One region of the Parafrankia discariae genome, then DNA from elsewhere that is predicted to be linked to it. Evidence: predicted binding sites of a transcription regulator. Region 1 holds the regulator's gene; each other region holds the start of a gene.
The links. The regulator LexA, encoded in region 1, represses DNA repair genes until DNA is damaged. The targets are predictions, from matches to a motif close to CGAACNNNNGTTCG.

Region 1 (4,528 bases):
TCGAGTACCGCCAGCTCCGCCTGGAACAGGTCGTTCTGATCGGGGTGTGGACGTCGGGCTCGCAGGTCGAGGCCGAGGCGTCCATGGCGGAGCTGGCCGCGCTCGCGACCACCGCCGGGTCGGTGGTGCTCGACGCGCTCGTGCAGCGCCGGGACCGGCCCGACGCGGCGACCTTCGTCGGCTCCGGCAAGGCCAAGGAGCTGGCCGAGATCGTGCTGGCGACCGGCGCGGACACGGTGATCTGCGACGGCGAGCTGACCCCCGGCCAGCTGCGCCAGCTCGAGGAGGTCGTCAAGGTCAAGGTGATCGACCGGACGGCGCTGATCCTCGACATCTTCGCCCAGCACGCGACCTCGCGCGAGGGCAAGGCGCAGGTCGAGCTCGCCCAGCTGCAGTACATGCTGCCGCGGCTGCGTGGCTGGGGTGAGTCGATGTCCCGGCAGGCCGCCAGCGGCGGCCGGGCACCGATCGGTACCCGCGGCCCCGGTGAGACGAAGATCGAGACCGACCGTCGGCGGCTGCGCGCGCGCATCACCAGGCTGCGCCGTGAGCTCACCGGGATGGCCACCGTCCGGGCGACGAAGCGGTCGTCGCGCCGCCGCGGCGCCGTTCCCGCCGTCGCGATCGCCGGCTACACCAACGCCGGGAAGTCGTCGCTGCTCAACCGGCTGACCGGGGCGGGTGTCCTGGTCGAGGACGCGCTGTTCGCGACCCTCGACCCGACGGTGCGCCGGGCCACGCTGCCCGACGGCCGGGTGTTCACCCTGGCCGACACGGTCGGCTTCGTGCGCCACCTGCCGCACCAGATCGTCGAGGCGTTCCGCTCGACGCTCGAGGAGGTGGTGGACGCCGACCTCGTCCTGCACGTCGTCGACGGCTCGGCCCCGGACCCGATGGGGCAGATCTCGGCCGTGCGCGAGGTGCTCGCCGAGATCGACGCGGCCGGGGTCCCCGAGCTCATCGTGGTCAACAAGACGGACGCGGTCGACCCGACCACGCTCGCCGTCCTGCGCCAGGCGGTGCCGGACGCCGTCTTCGTCTCGGCCCGGTCCGGGGCGGGGCTGCAGGAGCTGGTGGACGCGCTCTCGGCGCGGATACCGCACCCGGAGGTCGAGATGTCGCTGCTGGTCCCCTACACCAGGGGCGATCTCGTCTCCCGCATCCACCAGATCGGCGAGGTGCTCCGGGTCGAGCACACCGGCAGGGGCACCGAGGTCGCCGCACGTGTGCCGGTGGGCCTGGCGGCCGAGCTGGAGCCGTTCCGCGCCTGACACCGGCCCTGACAGCCGCCCGGCCCTGCCAGCCAGCCTCGCTGGGCGGCTGGTGGCTGGACCAGCCGGCTGAACACCGCCGCCCGGCCTGAACACCGCACCGGTCAGACGTCCGACGTCTGACCGGTGCCTGTCACGCCCTGCCCGGCCGGCCGCGCGCCGGGATCAGACCCGGCGCATCACCGCCACGATCCGGCCGAGGATGGTCGCGTCCTCGGCCGGGATGTCCGAGAAGGTGGGGTTCTCCGGCGCCAGCCACACCCGGCCGTCCCGCTGCCGGAACCGCTTGACCGTGGCCTCTCCGTCGATCATCGCCGCGACGATCTCGCCGTTGTCGGCCACCGGCTGCTGCCGGACGACGACGAAGTCACCGTCACAGATGGCGGCGTTGATCATCGACTGGCCGACCACCCTGAGCAGGAACAGGGTGCCCTCGCCGACGATCTCCTTCGGCAGCGGGTAGATGTCCTCGATCGCCTGCTCGGCGAGGATCGGCCCGCCGGCCGCGATCCGCCCCACCAGCGGGACGTAGGTCGGCGTGCCGGCCTCCAGCGCCGTGGCCCCGGCGGGTGCCGCCGCGGCACCCGCGCGGGAGCGCCCGCCGGTCTTCGCCCCGCCGATCGGAAGCACCTCCATCGCCCGCGGCCGGTTCGGGTCGCGCCGGAGGAACCCCTTCTCCTGCAGCACCTTGAGCTGGTGCGCCACGCTGCTGGTGCTGGTCAGGCCGACGGCCTCGCCGATCTCCCGGACGCTCGGCGGGTATCCGCGCCGCTCCACCGCGGACCGGATGACCTCGAGTACCTTCTTCTGCCGTTGCGTCAGGCCCGAGGCGTCCGCGGGGCTGTCGGGGAAGTCCCGCACGTTGCCACGGGTGTCACCTCGGCGGGTACCCCGTTCCTGGCTGGTCATCGCCTACCGCTCTCCTGTCGATGCTTCCGCCTGGTGGATGATGCCACCGGCGGCTGCCGCGGACCGGGTGGTCGACGGCCCGGCTCCGCCAACACCCACCCGGTCGTTCCAATGCTTTGTCCGATTAGTAACTTTTTATCGGTTCGGCTGATCGGTTTGGTGGGGTCCTTCGTGCTCGGTCCATCTCGCGGTCCATCTCGCGGTCGATCTCGCACGATCGTCCACAACTGATCGTCCTTGACGGTAGTCGGCCGATCGCCGAATCTCAAACGTCTGTTCGAGCGTGTCGGGGGAAGTGTGCGTGGCGGCCGTGCAAGAATCGCTCAGGCGTTCGATCGAACAAGTGTTCGTGCCTGGGAGGTTGGCATGACCGACGGTGGCGGTGCGGCCGGTGGGAATGCGTCGGTTCGACGGGGTCACCCGGTGTCCCGCGGCTGCGCGGCGCGGCAGGGTCCGCGGGTGGCGACGGGTGCGCGGGGCGTGCGCGGAGCGCGCGGTGTGCGCGGGGCCGCGGTGGGCGGAGTCGCCGTTCGTGGTCGCGGGGTGCGGGGGGTGGCGGTGCGCGGTGTGGGTCGCGTGCCGGTAGGGCACCCGGTCCGCTCTCGTGGCGCCCGGTGTGGTCTGCCGGTGGCGGCTCCCGTCGCCACGGCCCCGCCTGGCGAGTCCGGGCGGCGCGGTGAGTCGAGGTCCGAGGGGGCCGGAGGACGCGGGGCCAGCGTCATAGAGATGCCCGGGATGTGGTGGCGTGTGGCCGCCGTCGGGTTGGCCCCGGCCGAGCCGGCCCCCGGCCCGCGACCTCGCCCACAACCTCGTCCGCCTCGTCCGCGGCCCCGTCCGCGACCCGGGTCGCGGGCCGGCCGGCGGGGGAGGCCGGGCGCCCGGCCGCCGCTGCGGCTGACCAGGCGCGGCCGGATCGTCGTGGTGGCGCTGGCGAGCACCCTGCTCGGCCTGGTCTTCTCTCTGGCGCTGGTGACCACGTCACAGGCGTTCACCGGCGTCCCGGTGAGCTACCGGACGCACGTCGTCCGGTCCGGGGAGACGCTCTGGGAGATCGCCCACGACGTCGCCCCCGAGGCGGACGCCCGCGACACCGTCCGCGGGCTCATGACCCTGAACGGCCTCGACACGGTGACGCTCATGCCCGGTCAGGAGCTCCGGCTGCCCTGACCCGGCTCCCCTGCCGCGGCCCCTGGGCCCCGAGGGCTCGACAGCGCGGCGGTTCGGCGTGCCCGGTGCGCTCGGCGTGCCAGATGTCGCGGATGGCCCCTGCCGGGGGCACGTCCGGCTGTCGCCGCCGAGGGTGTGTCGGGCCGGTGTCACGGCCTGTCGTGGCGTCGGCGCGGGCTGGCGAAAACACACCCGAGGACCACACGCGCCGGAGGGGCCGGTGTCGGATCTGTCGGTGGTGTGCGCTACGGTGGACACAACATCTTGTAGTTGCAGCACCGCAAGTCATCCACAGGTTGTTGCACAGGTAATCCACAGAGCCTTGACCGTCTGTCCACAGGGCCGTCGGTCGAAGTGACGGAACCCAGTCGGACGCACCCCGCGGGCGGCAGGGCCAGCCTGCCCGGGGTTGAGGGGAGCGGACCATGCGGTGCCCTTTCTGCCGGCATCCCGACAGCCGTGTCGTCGACAGCAGGGAGGCCGAGGAAGGCGCCGCGATCCGGCGCCGGCGGTCGTGTCCGGCCTGTGGCCGTCGGTTCACGACCATGGAGGAGGCCTCCTTGCGGGTCCGTAAGCGCAGCGGGGCCACCGAGCCCTTCAGCCGCGCGAAGGTGATCGTGGGAGTGCGCAAGGCGTGCCAGGGCCGCCCCGTCCGGTCGGACGATCTGGCGCTGCTGGCGGAGCGGGTCGAGGAGACGGTGCGCTCCTCGGGTTCCGCGGAGGTGGCCGCCGAGGATGTCGGCCGAGCGATCCTCGGCCCCCTCCGGGAGCTGGACGAGGTGGCCTATCTCCGCTTCGCCTCCGTCTATCTGGCGTTCGAGTCGCTCGGCGACTTCGAGGCGGCGATCGCGGCCCTGCGCGCCGAGTCGGCTGGCAGCGGCGAGCCGCCCGCCGCCGGGAAGCCGACCGCGGTGTCGGCGGCCACCCGGGCCTCAGCCGTCGTCGTTCCGGTGACCACGGGCCCACGGGCGGCGGCCGGCCCCTGACGGCCGGCCCGAGGTCCCGGAACCGGGATCCGGGCGTCCCACCAGTCATCCAGCCCGATTCGCGCCGGCCCCACGAACCCGGGCCGGTGGGCCGCCTGCCGACTCCGGCATCACGGGGGCCGGTCGCGAGAAAGGCCCGCGGCGCGCTCCGGTGAGCCTCCAGGCCCGTGTACCGGCCTGGAACGGAACCGGCCT
Region 2 (4,528 bases), on a different contig from region 1:
CCATCGTTTTCGAGAAGCTCCCCAGCAGGATCGTGCGGTCCGCCGCGTCCTCGATCGACGCGATCCATGGCACGGGGGCGCCCTCGAACCGCAGCTCACCGTACGGGTCGTCCTCGACGATCCAGAAGCCGCTCTCGGCCGAGATCCGTGCGATCGCGGACCGGCGTTCCGCGGGCACCGTCCGGCCGGTTGGATTCTGGAAGTTCGGGACGAGATAGATCAGCTTCGGCCTCTCGCGGGCCGCGACCTCCGCGAGCGCGTCGGGGACGATGCCGTGCTCGTCGGTGGTGACCGGGCAGACCCGTGCACCGGCGTAACCGAACGACTGCAGCACCGCCAGGTAGGTCGGATCCTCCACAATGACGGCGTCGCCAGGTTCGAGGAGCGCGGTGACAAGGAGGGTCAGCGCCTGCTGTGAACCTGTCGTGATCAGAAGGTCGTCGGCGTGAGTGGGCAGGCCCCGCCCGGCCAGCCGTGCGGCGATCGTCTCGCGTAGCAACGGACTGCCCTCCGTCGACGAGTACTGCAACACCCGTCGCGGATCCTCGCTCAGCACCCGGTCGTAGGCGGCCCGGATGCCCTCCCCGTCGAAGAGCTCGGGCGCAGGCAGGCCACCGGCGAAGGAGATCACTTCCGGTCGTTCCGTCAACGCGAGAATCTCACGCACCGGAGAGGTCTGGACGGATCCGACTCGGCTCGCGAGCTCCGGCGGTGCGGTTGTGTTCCTCACGTTCGCTGACTCCCTCGATTCCTCCGTGGCCCGGTTCTCTCCGGCGCAGGTTCCACCCTCATCCTGCCTGACGCCAAGCAGGATGGCCTACGCTGGGCCAGACCGGCCCTTGTTCGAGAGGCACCCGTCAGCCAGGATCTTTTTCTGCCCTGGTTGAGATATCGGTTTCAAGATAGGTGTGTGGCTTGGTGGTGCTGGTTCGCCCGAGAGGGCTGAACCACATGAAGGTCCCTTCATGCGGTTGTGTGATTCTCCAGTGGCCGAGGTGTTTCATCCGATGGTGTCGAGGGCACAGGGGGCCGAGGTTTTTGGTCAGGGTTGGCCCGCCCTGGGAGAAGGGAACGGTGTGGTCGGTCTCCGTGCGTCGTGATGGTCGGGTGCAGCCGGTGAATACACAGGTTTGGTTGCGGGCACGGACGTGGCGGATCTGCGCGGGGCTGGGCAGACGCCGGTCGGCGACCTCGATCAGGTGTCCCTGCGGGTCGGTAAGGATTCGCCGCCAGGTTGAGCCGGGCCGATCGGCGATCTCCCTGGCGATGCGTGCGGGGATCGGGCCGTGCCCCGGAATCTCGCCGGGGTCGTTGGACAGGCCCATCAGGGTTGTGACGGGTACGACTACTTGAATATCGCACGGCGTCGGCGTGGCGTGGCTGACGCGGCCGGTGAGCAGGTCGACCAGTACGTCGGCGCGAATCTGGTCGTCGGTTCGGTCGTCACCCTCGGGTCGGTTGTCGCCGAGAGAGCGGGCAGTCTGGTTGATCCGCTGGTAGCAGGCCTCGGCGTCTTCCGCGGGAAGGACGGCTGCGAGCGTGCTGGTTCCGTCGTCGTCAGGGCTGATCCGTACCCGTCGGTCTTTCCTGCGAGTCTGCGCTCGGTCTGCCGACCCTTCGGGGTCGATTCTGGTGACGGTGCGTTTGCAGACGTCGGCGAAGGCACGCCGATTCGTTCTCGCTCCGCCGGCGAGCACCTGTGTCTCGACCGTGGCTGCGGTGCGGTCGTCGAGTGGGTGTACCGCCTTCTCCAGGGACCGTAGCCGTTGGAGATCGAGGACTCCTGCCCGGAGGGCGTGGACCGCGTTGGGGAGGCGCCGGGTGACGGTGCGGGCGAACGCCAGTTGGGCAGACGCTGACTGAGGTGAGATCGCCATCGCGGCGGCTATTTCCTCGGGCGCGAACGCGTCGGCACCGGGTGGGTGTTCGGTGTCGGGTGAGAGCCGGAGGGCGGCGAACTGGGCCAGCAGGGTCAGTAGGTCCGCGTGGCCGGCGGCGATCGTGTGGACGACCCGGGAGATCTCTCCGAACAGCTCACTTGCCTTCGTGTCGCATGCTTCCCGGGTGAGGCGCGCACCGTGCGTCACCGACGAGGTTTGTCCTGTGTCGGAGGAGTGTGGAGTCGGGCTTCCAACCGGGGTGGGAGTCGCGTTTCCTGGTGCGGGTTGGTTGTCTGGGCTGGTCGAGGTAGTGGCTGTGGTCGTGGTGTCGGGTGTGTGGGCGATGGCGCGTTGCCTGCGTGGTGACGGGTCACGTCTCTTGCCGGGAGGAGAGGTCATGGTGTCACCGCCTGCCTGTTACTCCGTCAAGTTTCGAACGTGTGTTCGATGATAGGGCGGGTGTGGCGGGTCGAGCAAGTGGCTGGCGGAAGAGACCACATCGGTGCACGTAATCCTCCGTATCAATGAGGAGATCCTGGATGGTGGCAATGGTGTTTTCGGTGATTTTCTCCTGGCGTTGACCACGTGGCCGACCGTGCTACTGTCGAGGTGTTTCGTCTGCCGGGCGCCGAAACATCTGCACATTGAGTTGAAAATAGTGAGTGACCTCAGGGTGCCGGGAGGATGACCACTACTGATTCACTGGTGGATGACGGGGTCTCGTGCGCATCGTTCGAGTGCGTGAGTCGCACCACGTCTGAAATATTCTCGTGCCTGTCGAGAAGGTGCCAGCCTTCGTGGCGAGACTGGACCATGGCGCGGGGGCATGGCTGATCGTGGAGGTCGACGGTGTCGTGGCCGGTGATAGTGGATCAGGCAGGGTCGGAGGGTTGAGTCGGGACTCCACTCGGATGTAGAAGGTTTGTCTCGCCAACAGTTCGGTGAATTCGTGTAGCCCGCTACAAAAAACTGTTCCCCGGATTCCAGGGCGCCTCGTCTTCATGGTCGGCCCAACGGAAGGCGAAGTCGATGAAATGAGCGACGGCTGGGCGGCTCGGGGGTGGTCCATGGCGGCGCGGTTTCGCGGTGGCCTCAATGGTAGGTCGGCCGGGATGGTGGGCGCCGAAGTGGCCTCGGAGGCAGCCTGCAGGATTCGGTTCGGGTGTGTCGTCACGGTCCTTTCGCGCCGAGGTTCGTCGGTCGAAGCCGCCCTCCTGTCCGGGGCATCGAAGGCAAGGGCCAATGGCAAGGCCAGATGTTGCTGCCGCGACCCTGGTGGCGGTTTTGTCTGCGAACTGTGTACTGGATCGCCGGATTTCCCTCGGTCACCCTGGCTGTCGCCTCGGTCGAGGTAGGCGGTGTCGGTGTCGGAGCCGTGGTCTTGTCGGTGGCGAGGTGCGAACTCTTGGAGCGCGTCAGGGTTGTCTGGCTTTCGACCAGCTCCAGGCGACTGTGCAGTTGGTCTGCCGTGGCCTACACTGACCCAATGGGTGAGACTGCTATCTCATATGGTGAGATGATTTGGGATCCAGAGACGTACGACATGCAGCGTCGCCGGTTGGTGCCGTTCTTCGATCTGCTCTACGGGGCGGTTGGAGATCTGGTGGCCGAGTTGGGTGTGGCGCATCCGGCGGTGCTGGACCTGGGCGCGGGAACCGGCCTGCTGTCCGCGGCGGTGATCGGGGTTGTACCCGGTGCCAGGCTGCATCTGATGGATGGGTCTGGCCCGATGGTCGACCGTGCGGTGTCCCGGCTCCGGGAGCACGTGGTCGGCGTGACGGTCGCCGACCTCACCGATCCGCTGCCTGAGGGTCCCTTCGACGCGGTTGTCTCGGCACTGGCGATCCACCATCTCGACGACGAGGCCAAGCGGAGCCTGTTCCAAGGCATCCGTTCGGTACTTGCTCCCGGTGGTCTGTTTGTGAATCTGGAACAGATCATTGGACCCGATGAGGGGACTACCGAGAGGTACGAGCGGATGCACGAGCGGTGGGCCCGTGCTGCAGGTTCAGGCGACGAGGAATGGGCGGGGGCGCTCGCGCGCATGGCTCACGACCGGTGCGCTCCACTCGACGACCAGCTCGGGTGGCTGCGGCAGGCGGGCTTCGGCTCCGTCGACTGCGCGGTCAAGGCCTGGCGGTTCGCCGTGTACTCGGGGCGAGCCAGGTAGTCCACTGGCTGTGGCCGTCGGCACCGGCACCGGCGGCCACAGCCAGTGGTGGAGCCGTGGTCGTCGCCGAGCCCGGCGCTGGCCATGGCCGCGGCCCTGGGCGAATCCGGATCGGGTCCCGGGCGTGCTCGTGGTGGATTGGCCGAGGCCAGCTGTGCCGGCGGACCGCGCAGGATCGGACCCGCCCGTCGAACGGGGCCCGACAGGGGCGCTTAATGAGATCCGGCACTTGTCTCCGGGGCACCGTAGGGCAGCTGTGCTGAGCAGTCGATGGGTGATCGATCCAGGGTGGTCACGGTGGGAATCGGGTTCGGTTCTCGCTGTGCCCGTAAGGGCGATCCGCGGTCCTCGCCGGAATGTTGGCGGGGGAATTCCCTGGAACGCCGGGCAAAGTTCTACAGCCTTGTAGAGGTAATTTCCCCTAACGTAAGGGTCCTGTTGCGTCAATCGTGATCGTCGACAGTGGCCGTATTAGGTG
Region 3 (4,528 bases), on a different contig from region 1:
ATCGAGCTGGACGTCGATGAGATCGGCCCCTCGCTCCGTTACGCGACCACGAAGGTGACCAAGGCTGCCCGCGGTGGCGGCTTCGGTGGTGGCCAGGGTGGTAGCGGCGGATTCAACGGCGGCCAGGGCGGCCCGAGCGGCCCCGGTGGCCCCGGTGGCCAGCCCGGTGGCGGCTACAACGGCGGATCCCCGCAGGGCGGTGGCTCCGGCTATGCCGGCGGCGCCGTCGACGACCCGTGGTCGCAGCCCGCGGGTGGTTACTCCGACGAGCCGCCGTTCTGAGCGGCCGCGTGTCATCTTCGCGCGACCGGAACTCGGGCGCAAAACGAGGTAGGAGCACATCCATGGCCAAGGCGGCCGTGCGCAAGCCCAAGAAGAAGGTTTGCGTCTTCTGCAAGGACAAGGTCCACTACATCGATTACAAGGACACTTCCCTGCTCCGGAAGTTCATCTCGGACCGGGGGAAGATCCGTGCCCGTCGGGTGACCGGCAACTGCAGCCAGCACCAGCGTGACGTCGCGACCGCGGTGAAGAACAGCCGCGAGATGGCGCTGCTGCCGTACACCTCGACGGCCCGCTGAGGAGGATGACGATGAAGCTCGTCCTCACCCAGGAGGTCCCGGGGCTCGGCAGCCCGGGGGACATCGTCGATGTGGCCGACGGCTACGGCCGGAACTACCTGGTGCCGCGCCGGTACGCGATTCTCGCGACCCGTGGCGCCGAGCGTCAGGTCGCCCAGATCAAGCGGGCGCGGGACGCCCGGGCGGTCCGCGACCTCGACCACGCCAAGGAGATCGCCGGCCAGCTCTCCGGCCTGTCCGTCCGGCTGGTCAGCCGCGCGGGCAAGGAGGGCCGGCTGTTCGGCTCGGTCACGGCCGCCGACGTGGTGTCCGCGGTGACCGACGCCGGCGGCCCCGCGCTGGACCGGCGCCGGGTCGAGCTGAGCACCCCGATCAAGTCGCTCGGTTCGCACACCGTCGCGGTGCACCTGCACCCCGAGGTCAGCGCGAAGCTGACCGTCCAGGTCACCTCGGCCTGATCACGGCGCAGGCCAGGGCGCGCCGCTCACGGCGCCGCCCTGGCCTGCTCTCGTCTTCCCCCACTCACCTCGCCGAGGCGGTTCACGGTGACCTGACCGGGTGGCGCGACCACATTCGGATCACTTCTGTGTCCGCGTGTGAGCGGGCGGTGACGCTTCGATTCGGGCAGAATGCTCGTGGGCCTGTCGCCGGGAGATCCCTCCCCTGGGCGGTATAGCTCGAAATGATTAGTCACACCACGATCTCGGGGTAACTCGAAAGTTTCTTTTTGTCCACAGGTGTGTCGTCCCTGTAGTCCTACTGGCGCTGCGGTTCTGGGCGGTTATGACGCCGTCATCCACAACGTCGCTGCCGCCTGTCCCGAGGCGTTCCCCAGAAACTCGCTCGTTACCAACAGGTTGTCCACAGGAGGATGTGGATAACTTTTTGGCGCTGCCCCATGTGGGCCTCTACCGTCGAGCCCTCCACACTGGCCAGGTATCCGTGGGAACGGGATAGTCCAGACGGGTGAGGTGGACGTGATCTTCGGGTCGGTGGGCGGGCGGGCGGGCGAGTTGACACCCTCCTCTCCGCGATCGAACATATGTTCGATGATGTCGACAGGTTCGGGCCTGGCAGGCTTCCCCGCGGTGGGCTCGCCTTCGGTGGGATCGGGCCGGGAGCTCGCGCCGCACGGCGCCGCTCCGACCGCCCGGTCGCGGTGCGCCGGCGGGCCGGCCGACATCCGAGAGGGGGAGGCGTGAGCGTCGCCGACATCACGCGCGGGCCCGGATCCGCGGTCGAGTTCGATCGCACCCCGCCCCACGATCTCCCGGCGGAGCAGAGCGTGCTGGGGGGCATGCTGCTCTCGAAGGACGCGATCGCGGACGTCGTCGAGGTCCTCCGGACGAGTGACTTCTACCGGCCGGCGCACGCCACCATCTACACCACGATCGGCGACCTCTACGGCCGTGGGGAGCCGGCCGACGTCATCAGCGTCGCCGCCGAGCTGGGCCGGCAGAACCTGCTGGAGCGGGTCGGCGGGCCGTCCTACATGCACACCCTGATCTCCAGCGTCCCGACCGCGGCGAACGCCGGCTACTACGCGCGCATCGTCGCGGAGAAGGCCGTGCTGCGCCGGCTGGCCGAGGCCGGCACGCGCATCGTGCAGCTCGCCTTCGGCCCGGCGCCCGACGTCACCGACGTCGTCGACCGGGCCCAGGCGGCCGTCTACGAGGTGACCGAGCGGCGCACGAACGACGACTACACCCCACTCGGCGAGCTGCTGAACCCGGCGCTGGAGGAGATCGAGGCGATCCAGGCCCACGACGGCGCCCTGACCGGGGTGCCGACGGGGTTCACCGACCTCGACGAGCTCACCAACGGCCTGCACGGCGGCCAGCTGTGGATCGTCGCGGCCCGGCCCGCGGTCGGCAAGTCGACCCTGGGCCTGGATTTCGCCCGCGCCGCGTCGATCAAGAACGGGATGACCTCGGTCGTCTTCTCACTGGAGATGAGCCGCATGGAGATCACCATGCGGCTGCTCTCCGCCGAGGCCCGGGTGTCGCTGCAGAACATCCGCACCGGCCGGCTGACCGACGACGACTGGGGCCGGCTGGCCCGGCGGATGGGCGAGGTCGCCGAGGCGCCGCTGTACATCGACGACAGCCCGCACCTGACCATGATGGAGATCCGGGCGAAGGCGCGGCGGCTCAAGCAGCGCAACGACCTGCGGCTGGTCATCCTCGACTACCTGCAGCTGATGTCCTCGCCGAAGAAGGTCGAGAGCCGTCAGCAGGAGGTCAGCGAGATCTCCCGGTCGCTGAAGCTGCTCGCGAAGGAGCTGGAGGTCCCCGTCGTGGCGATCTCGCAGCTCAACCGGGCCTCCGAGCAGCGGGCCGACAAACGCCCACAGGTTTCCGACCTGCGCGAGTCCGGCAGCCTCGAGCAGGACGCCGACGCGGTCATCCTGCTCTACCGGGAGGACACGGTGGAGAAGGAGTCGGCACGGGCCGGCGAGGCCGACCTGATCATCGCCAAGCACCGAAACGGCCCCACCGGTACCGTCACCGTGGCCTTCCAGGGCCACTACTCCCGGTTCGTCGACATGGCCAACTGACCTCGCCGGGTGATGCGTCCGCGGTGGCTGAGACGCGACGAATTCCGGAGATGGCATCCGTTCGGGTGGCTGACGGTGGCGGAAAACGGGCCCGCGCGTCCACGCGGCTGAAGAGCCGGCTCCGCGGTGACAGACTGGGCGACATGAGCGTTTCCGGTGTTCCCCCGCGCGACTCCGGGGTCGTCGAGGTCGCGCGGTTCGACGTGTTGCCAGGGCGCGAGGAGGAGTTCGCCGTGGCGTACCGGGCGGTCCGGCATGAGCTGGTCAACACGCCCGGGTGCCGCTCCGCCCGGATGACCAGGGGGGTCGAGTCCCCGTCCAGCTTCGTGCTCCTGGTCGACTGGGACAGCCTGGAAGCGCACACCGAGACCTTCCGCGGCTCGGAGCGGTTCACCCGGTGGCGGGCGGCGCTCTCCCCGTTCTTCGCGGCGGCGCCGTCGGTGGAGCACGTCGTGGCGATCATGGATCCAGTCGTGCCGGCAGCGGCGTCGGCGGACCGACCGGCCAGTTCCTGAGCCCGCCGGCCGTCGCGCGCCTCCGCCGCCATGCTGACCTTCATCGGGTACCTCTTTCTGGCGCCCCTCTCGGCCGCGTTCTTCGGTTTTCTGGTGTGGTTGCTGCCCGCGATCGCGATGCGCGACGTGATCGGCCGCATGCGGATCAAGCCGTTCACGTTCTTCGTGACCGGCTACGTCTTCATCGGCCTGATGAGCTTCTACCTGCTGGTCTTCTATGAGGATCATGAGGTGGCGCCGTTCCTCGGAACGGTCGCGTCGCTGGGCCTGGTGTGGGCGGTCCGGCGGTGGTGGCGCTCGCGGCGCGGCTCCCGCACGGTCGCCGGGTTCAACCGGCTGACCGGCCCCCGGCAGCGTCCGGGAACGCCCACGGACGGACCCGGTGTCCCCCACCCGGGCCAGTACGGAGCCCACCCGGGCCAGTGGGGCGTCCAGCCGGGTCAGTACGGCGGTCAGGCTGGACCGTGGAGCGGCCAGCCTGGTCCATACGGCGCCCAACCGGGGCAACCCGGCCACCCGGGGCAGTGGGGCGTCCAGCCTGGTCAGTACGGGGTCCGGCCCGGTGCGTATCCCGGGCCGTACGGCGGGCCCGGGTATCCGGGCATGCCCGGCCAGGCCACTCCGTCGGGAGAGCAGACCCCGCCCGGTCAGGGGAGCCGTCCCGGCCATCCGGGGGCCGCGGCCGGGGATGGTCCATCCGGGCCGGCCGGCCGCCCGCCCGCGGGTGGTCCCGTTCGGCCGGGAGATCCCGGCTGGACCCCCGGCCTGGAGGGTGAGCTCCCAGGTGCGACGGGTGCCGGCGAGCCACCCGTCCCCGGCCGGACCGGCCGGATCGCCGGCTATCCGCTCGCGGCGCCGCCGCCGGACCTGTCGTC

Region 2: the regulator LexA is predicted to act here: its motif matches at 2,314-2,327, upstream of B056_RS35430 (HNH endonuclease signature motif containing protein).
Region 3: the regulator LexA is predicted to act here: its motif matches at 1,617-1,630, upstream of dnaB (replicative DNA helicase).

The regions. Positions count from the first base shown of each region.
Region 1 is NZ_KB891241.1:188,988-193,515, forward strand. It holds gene hflX (GTPase HflX) at 1-1,271, shown strand, start outside; gene lexA (transcriptional repressor LexA) at 1,437-2,180, opposite strand; gene B056_RS44745 (LysM peptidoglycan-binding domain-containing protein) at 3,102-3,347, shown strand; gene nrdR (transcriptional regulator NrdR) at 3,773-4,333, shown strand.
Region 2 is NZ_KB891126.1:126,294-130,821, forward strand. It holds gene B056_RS0106585 (aminotransferase-like domain-containing protein) at 1-730, opposite strand, end outside; gene B056_RS35430 (HNH endonuclease signature motif containing protein) at 858-2,087, opposite strand; gene B056_RS0106595 (class I SAM-dependent methyltransferase) at 3,442-4,050, shown strand.
Region 3 is NZ_KB891230.1:252,687-257,214, reverse strand. It holds gene B056_RS0122240 (single-stranded DNA-binding protein) at 1-282, shown strand, start outside; gene rpsR (30S ribosomal protein S18) at 345-581, shown strand; gene rplI (50S ribosomal protein L9) at 593-1,039, shown strand; gene dnaB (replicative DNA helicase) at 1,780-3,138, shown strand; gene B056_RS0122220 (antibiotic biosynthesis monooxygenase family protein) at 3,282-3,653, shown strand; gene B056_RS39615 (hypothetical protein) at 3,684-4,528, shown strand, end outside.